Regions from separate parts of the Streptomyces sp. NPDC053513 genome, predicted to be linked through region 1. Evidence: riboswitches for the same ligand, from Rfam matches in the RefSeq annotation. Region 1 holds a riboswitch; the other holds the start of a gene.
The links. Region 1 has a riboswitch for cyclic di-AMP ahead of ACIGW4_RS03240 (M23 family metallopeptidase). Riboswitches for the same ligand answer to the same signal wherever they lie in the genome.

Region 2: it holds a riboswitch for cyclic di-AMP, as region 1 does, so the genes downstream of both, ACIGW4_RS12770 (M23 family metallopeptidase) here and ACIGW4_RS03240 (M23 family metallopeptidase) in region 1, are expected to answer to the same signal.

Annotation. Positions count from the first base shown of each region.
Region 1 is NZ_JBITXP010000002.1:21,584-25,061, forward strand. Features, by position in the region: gene ACIGW4_RS03235 (aldo/keto reductase) at 1-541, opposite strand, end outside; gene ACIGW4_RS03240 (M23 family metallopeptidase) at 587-1,678, opposite strand; cyclic di-AMP (ydaO/yuaA leader) riboswitch at 1,690-1,854, opposite strand; gene ACIGW4_RS03245 (PP2C family protein-serine/threonine phosphatase) at 2,067-3,278, opposite strand; gene ACIGW4_RS03250 (MFS transporter) at 3,393-3,478, opposite strand, start outside.
Region 2 is NZ_JBITXP010000006.1:114,026-117,503, forward strand. Features, by position in the region: gene ACIGW4_RS12755 (helix-turn-helix domain-containing protein) at 1-309, shown strand, start outside; gene ACIGW4_RS12760 (DUF6126 family protein) at 328-483, shown strand; gene ACIGW4_RS12765 (tyrosine-protein phosphatase) at 490-1,311, opposite strand; cyclic di-AMP (ydaO/yuaA leader) riboswitch at 1,663-1,850, shown strand; gene ACIGW4_RS12770 (M23 family metallopeptidase) at 1,855-2,796, shown strand; gene ACIGW4_RS12775 (SGNH/GDSL hydrolase family protein) at 2,948-3,478, shown strand, end outside.

The sequences.
Region 1 (3,478 bases):
GGAGGGCGACGTACCGGGTGAGGCCCTCGGCCTCGGCGAAGTCGAGGGAGGCGCGCAGCCGCTCGGGGGAGATGTTGGAGGCGGCGACGGCGCGCACCTTGCCGTCCCTCACCAGCTGGTCGAGGGCGGTGACGATCTCCTCGACGGGGACGGACTCGTCGTCGAAGTGGGTGTAGTAGAGGTCGATGTGGTCGGTGCCGAGGCGGCGGAGCGACTCCTCGGCGGCGGCCTTGATGGTGGTGGCGGAGAGTCCCTTGAAGCGGGGGTGGGCGCCGACCTTGGTGGCGACGACGATGTCGGAGCGGTTGCCCCGGGAGGCGAGCCAGCGGCCGATGACGGTCTCGGACTCGCCGCCCTCGTTGCCCTCGGCCCAGGCGGAGTAGACGTCGGCGGAGTCGACGAAGTTGCCGCCGGCGGCGGCGTAGGCGTCGAGGACGGCGAAGGACTGCGCTTCGTCGGCGGTCCAGCCGAAGACGTTGCCCCCCAGGGCCACGGGGAAGACGTGCAGGTCGGAGGTGCCCAGTCGGCGGAGAGAGGTCATGAGTGGATCAACCGTCCCCGCCGCCGGGCCTATTCCGTGGGGTGGCTAGAGGCTCAGGCCCTTGGAGCGGAGCCAGGACGCCGGGTCGATGCCGTCGCCGCCGGCCGTGTGGACCTCCATGTGGAGGTGGGCGCCGGTGACGTTGCCGGTGGCGCCGACGCGGCCGACGGTCTCGCCGGTGGAGACGGTCTGGCCGGCGCTGACCAGCATGGACGAGAGGTGGCAGTACCAGATCTCGGTGCCGTCCTCCAGCTCCAGGACGATCCGGTAGCCGTAGGAGCCGGACCAGCCCGCCGACTTGACGGTCGCGCCGTGGACCGCCTTGAGCGGGGTGCCGGTGGGGGCGGCGAAGTCGAGGCCGGTGTGGTAGCCGGAGGACCACATCGAGCCGGACTGCATGTAGGTGGCGGTGAGGGTGTACGAGGAGACCGGCAGCGAGTAGCTGGCGGCGAGCTGGGCGAGGCGCTCGGCCTCGGCCTTCGCCTTGGCCTCCGCTTCCGCCTTGGCCTTGGCTTCCGCCTCGGCCTTCGCCTTCGCCTCGGCGGCCGCCTTCTCCGCGGCGGCCTCCTTGGCCTTGGCCTCCGCGGCGGCCTTCTCGGCCGCGGCCTTCTCCGCGGCGGCCTTCTCGGCGGCGTCGGCGGAGGCCTGCTGCTGCTCGGCCTGCTGGAGGATGCGGGCGCGCAGGGCCTCGCCCGCGGCGGGGGCGGCGGTCTGCTCGGTGCGCTCGTCGGCCGCGGTGGTGTAGGCGGCGGCGGTGAGCGGGTTCGGGTTGACGCGGTCCGCGGCGACGGGCGCGCTGTGCTCCTCGGGGAGGAGGTCGCCGACGCCGGGGAGGTCGTGGGCGTCCGGCAGGTCCAGGTCGGGGAGGTCCGGCAGCGATATGGCGACCGGGGGCTTCTCCTGCGCGGTGGCGAGGCCGCCCGCACCGACGGCCGCGATGACGCCGACGCCGAGGACGGTGGAGGAGCGGGCGAAGTTGGAGCGCTGCTTGACGACCCGGTGCCGGCCGCCGGAGCGGCTCTCGGCGCGGAGGGAGCCCTCGGTGGGGTTCCACTCGGTGTCGGAGGCGGCGGCGGGGCCCGCACCGCCACCGAACGCGTCGAAGGGGGCTTCGGGTGCGGGGGTGTTGGACGCCACGGGGGCGCGCTCCTTTCCTTCCTTCTCGCCTACCGGGTTAGCTGACGGGTTCGGAGCAGGAAGGTCTCCTACGGGCTCGACCGCGCGCGTGCGTGGTTCGCACGGGTGCGAAGGGGCCCGATTCACCCCAAGTGGTGGTTCCCCGGTTCCTTTTCAGGATTCGGCGCGTGCGCACGGTGCCGCCTCTTGCGACGGCTGGGACGACCGCGCTGCGTTATCGAACGTTAATAGACAGGGGGTCCCGATTCCAAGCCGTTCCCCTTGATCATTCATTGAATTGATGGTGTATCGCCCGAGTTGACCCCCCTTCAGAGAGGCATAAGGGGGGCGGGGCGAAACCCTCGCGACCTGACGTTATGTCAATTGTTATCTCAGTGACACCCCTCGACTACGCCCGGTGACCGGGCCCGCCCGGCGGCACCACCGGCATCGTCCGGCGCCGTTCGGGCTGCCCCGTCGCCGGGCGGCTCACCGCGAGCAGCGCCATGTCGTCCGTCGACCCGCCGCCCGTGTGGAGCCGTACGTCGTCCACGAGCGCGTCGAGCAGTTCCTCGGGCCCCGGGAAGATCCGCCCGGCGAGCCGCGCCGCCGGATCGTAGAAGACGCCGTGCGCGTTCCGCGCCTCCGAGAGGCCGTCCGTGTAGAAGAGCAGCGTCGCGCCCGGCGGGAACGGCCGCGCCTCCGCCCGGTCCGGCCACGCCGCCAGGTCGCCCATGCCGAGCGGCAGCGCCGCCTCGCCCGGCTCCAGCGACTCCAGCCGCCCGTCGGCGTGCAGCATCAGCGGCGGCGGGTGCCCCCGGTTGACGACCCGTACGAAACCGCCGAAGGTCCCGCTCCCGTCGGTGCGCGGGATCTCGGCCAGGACGGCCGTGGTGAACCCCTCGAAGGCGTCGAGACCGTGCCGGCGGGTGCCCTCCCGGGCCAGGGCCCGTTCCAGGCGCTGTGCCACGCCCTCCAGGGTCCGCTCCTGCTCGGCCGCCTCCCGGAAGGCCCCGATGACGACGGCGACGGCCTCGACCGCGTCCAGCCCCTTGCCCCGGACGTCCCCGACCACGAGCCGCACCCCGTGCGGGGTGTCCTGGACGGCGAACAGGTCGCCGCCGATGAACGCGTCGGCCTGCGCCGCCTCGTACCGCGCCGCGCACTGCAGCCCGCCGATCCGCTCGGCGGGCGTCGGCAGCACCGCCTTCTGCGCGGTCTCGGCGATGACCCGTGCCGAGGCGAGCCGCTCGCCGCTGCGGCGCACGACCCGGTTGATGAGGAGGGCGAGCACGGAGACGGTGAGCACGGTCAGGGTCTCGGTGAGGGCGGGGACCTCGTCGGCGGTGCCGTTGTAGAGGTGCAGCCCCACGGAGGCGAGGACGGCGCCGATCCCGGTGAGGAGGGTGGTCAGCATCGAGAAGAAGGGCGCGGCGATCAGCGGGGCGGCGGAGAAGAGCGGCGACGCCGTGTACGCGGGCGGGGTCGCCAGGTCGAAGGCGACCCCACCCACGATGACCAGCGGGGGCAGCGCCCGGATGAACCGCCGGGCACCGCCGTACTCGGGACGGTCCCCGCCGCCCCGCCGTCCTCCGCCCGCCGCTCCTAGGGGGTTCCCCACCTGTGCTCTCCTGCCCGGTCCGACCCCGGCCGCGGTCCGTCCGCACCGCGCCCTCCCAGAGTGGCCGCCGCCGCCCGCGGCGGCGACCCCCACGGGGCCGAGTGGCGTACGGGGTCAGCCGGCCGCGAGCCGCCCGCCCCGGGCGAGGAGCGCCGTCGCCGCCGCGCACCCCAGGCCCACCGCGCACAGCGCGAGCCACG
Region 2 (3,478 bases), on a different contig from region 1:
CAGGCGGGCGGCGCCGGGCGCGCCCTCCAGTGCCTGCGGGTCCACGTGCCGTACGCCACCCGGGCCGACATCGTGCGCGTCCACCCCGGCGAGGAGTGGATCCACGTCCTGGAGGGGCGGGTCCGGCTCGCGCTCGGCGAGGCCGTCCACGTCCTCGATCCCGGGGACAGCGCGCACTTCGACTCGCTGACCCCGCACCGGATCGGCGCCGCCACGTCCGGCGGGGCCGAGCTGCTCTTCGTCCACACCCTGATGCAGAGCCCCGTCGCCGAGCTGTGCCTCGGCGACGGGACCCCGCACCGGCGCTGACGTCCAGAAAGGATCGACATGTCCGAGAAGTCCGCACCGGTCACCGGCGAGGAGCGCGGTGAAGGCAAGTTCCCCAAGGGGCTCGTGCTGCGCCTCTTCGCCTACCTGATCGCAGGCCACCTCTTCGCCGGCTTCCTCTATCTGCTCTTCATGATGGGCGCGCAGAACCAGTAGGCGGCCTCAGGCCTCCGTGAGCAGCTGCTCCCGCAGGCGCTCGCGGGTCTCCGGGGCCAGCTTCAGACCCTTCGCGAGGTAGGCGTCCACCGAGCCCCAGGTCGCCTCGATCGCCTCGAAGGCGGCCCGCAGGTACTCCACCCGCGCGTCGAAGAGCGGGCTCAGCAGCTCCATCACCTCGGGCGACATCGCGTCCGGGGAGGTGGAGCTGCGGCGCACCTTGTAGCGGCGGTGCGGGGCGTTCGACTTCACGTAGTCGGCCTCGATGGCCTCCCGCTCGACGCCGACCGCGAGCAGGGTGATCGCGACGGCGAGCCCCGCCCGGTCCTTGCCGGCCGCGCAGTGCATGAGCGCCGGGACGCTCTCCTCCGCCATGGAGTGCAGGATCCGGCTGTGCTCCACGGTCCGCTCGATCACCATCTTCCGGTACGAGTCGGACATGCGGGCGGCCGCCTTGCCGTCGCCGAGGACCTCCCGCAGCTGTGCGATCTCGCCGTCGCGCACCAGCTTCCAGAACTCCTTGCCGTCGGCCGGGTCGTTGAGGGGTATGTTCACGTTCCGCACGCCGGGCAGGTCGACGTCCGCGCCCTCGACCTTCCGGTCCGACTCGTTGCGGAAGTCGAAGACGGTGTGCAGGCCCAGCGAGGCGAGGAAGGCGGCGTCGTCCTCCGTCGCGTGGGCGAGGTGACCGCTGCGGAAGAGGCGGCCGGGGCGGACGGCGCGCCCGTCCGTCGTCGGCAGGCCGCCCACGTCCCGGAAGTTGCGGACCTCCGTCAGTACGGGCTCGGCGGCTTCGGCGGGCGGGACCTGCGGCAGCTGCTGCGTCACGGCTGCTCCTGTTCTGTCGATCGGTTTCTGGCGCAATCATCCCGGCTGGGAGCCCCGGCACGCACCCCCTCGGACGGGAATGGGTGATCTGTCCGTATTGGGGAGTTCGACATAACCCGCCCCGGTTGAATGGGAGATGGGAATCGGCGCGTGAGCAGCGTCATAACCGTGACGGACCGTGCCTGATCGTCTTTTCCAAATACCCCCCGGGAAAAGGAGATCGAAGGACCGTCATCCACGGAGGGTGACCGGAATTCCGGCCGGATATCAGCAGGATCCCGAAGAATCCCGGCGCACTTGAAAACTGCGGCTTGTTCACGCCGACCCCCCTCGTCTAGCGTCGCGCTCAATCCGGACGGACCGCCGAATCCTGCCACCGACCGGAATCCGCACTCACCCGTACGAGGCAGGAGCGGGGGACCCAGGTAAGTCGCCGATCCCTCGAAGAAGGACGGCTCGGGGTGAAGTCGCGTGAACACGCGGCCGGACATCTCCAGTCCGAACCCGACAGCTCACCTCGCAGGCGCCGGAGAGGAATTCGCCATGCCCGCGAAGGGTAAGCACCGCCGCCCCAAGTCCAACCGTCTGACCCGCGGCATGGCCGCCGCCGGCACCGGTGGCGCCGTCGTCGCCCTCCCGCTCCTCGGAGCCACCGGCGCCCACGCCGCCGAGCAGGCCGCCCCGGCCGCCGCCCCCGCCCGGGCCGTCGCCCACGTGCAGACCGCCGCCCCCGCCACCGCGAAGGCCGCGCCGAAGACGTACTCCGTCGTCCGGGGCGACTGCCTCTCGGAGATCGCCACCGAGCACCACCTCGCGGGCGGCTGGCAGAAGCTGTACAAGGACAACCGCCGGGTCATCGGCGCGGACCCCTCGCTGATCCTGCCCGGCACGAAGCTCACCCTCGGCACGAAGAACACCGCCGCGCCGAAGCCCGACCACCAGGGCTCGTGGGGCTCCGGCAAGAACGGCGACAGCGCCCCCCGCGCCTCCCGCGGCAGCGAGCGCTCCTCGGCCCCGGCCGCCGCGCCCGCCGCCACCACCTCGTCGCCGTCCTCGTCGGCCGGCACGACCTCCTCCTCCGGCTGGGTCGCCCCGATCGCCGGCGCCGGCATGTCGACGCCGTACCACCAGGCCGGCTCCATGTGGTCCTCCGGCTACCACACCGGCGTCGACTTCATGGCCTCCACCGGCACCCCCGTCCACGCGGTCGGCCCCGGCACCGTCTACTCCGCCGGCGACGGCGGCGCGTACGGCAACCAGGTCGTCATCCAGCACGCCGACGGCACCTTCTCGCAGTACGCCCACCTCTCCTCGATCTCCGTCTCCGCGGGCCAGACCGTCAGCGGCGGCGACCAGATCGGCCTGTCCGGCGCGACCGGCAACGTCACCGGCCCGCACCTGCACTTCGAGATGCGCACCGGGCCGGAGTACGGCTCCGACATCGACCCGCTGGCCGCCCTGCGCCAGCACGGCGTGAGCATCTGACGCCACATCGGCACCCGGGGCCCGGCACTCACGTGCCGGGCCCCGGCGTATTCCGGCTTTGGCAAATTCTTTATCGGTGGCATATATCACCCACCGTCAACCCCTCCTTACGGTCGCGTAGGTCACATCCGAAGAGGAAGGATGTGCTCCCGTGGCAGACGATTCGAGATCAACAGACAAGAACGCATTCGGGTCGTACGCGGCGATCGGTGACAGCTTCACCGAGGGCGTCGGCGACCCCGGCCCCGACGGGACGTACGTCGGCTGGGCGGACCGCTTCGCGGTCCTGCTCGCCGACCAGCTGCCGGAGCACGACGCCTTCCGCTACGCCAACCTGGCCGTACGCGGGCGCCTCCTCGACCAGATCGTGGCGGAACAGGTCCCGCGGGCGAAGGAACTCGCCCCCGACCTGGTGACCTTCTGCGCGGGCGGCAACGACATCATCCGCCCCGGGACGGACCCGGACGACGTGGCCGAGCGCTTCGAGCGCGCCGTCGCCGACCTGACCTCCGCCGTCGGCACCGTCATGGTGACCACCGGCTTCGACACCCGCGGCGTGACCCTCCTCAAGCACCTGCGCGGCAAGATCGCCACCTACAACGGCCACGTCCGGGCCGTCGCGGACCGCTACGGCTGCCCGGTCCTCGACCTGTGGTCGCTGAAGTCCGTCCAGGACCGGCGC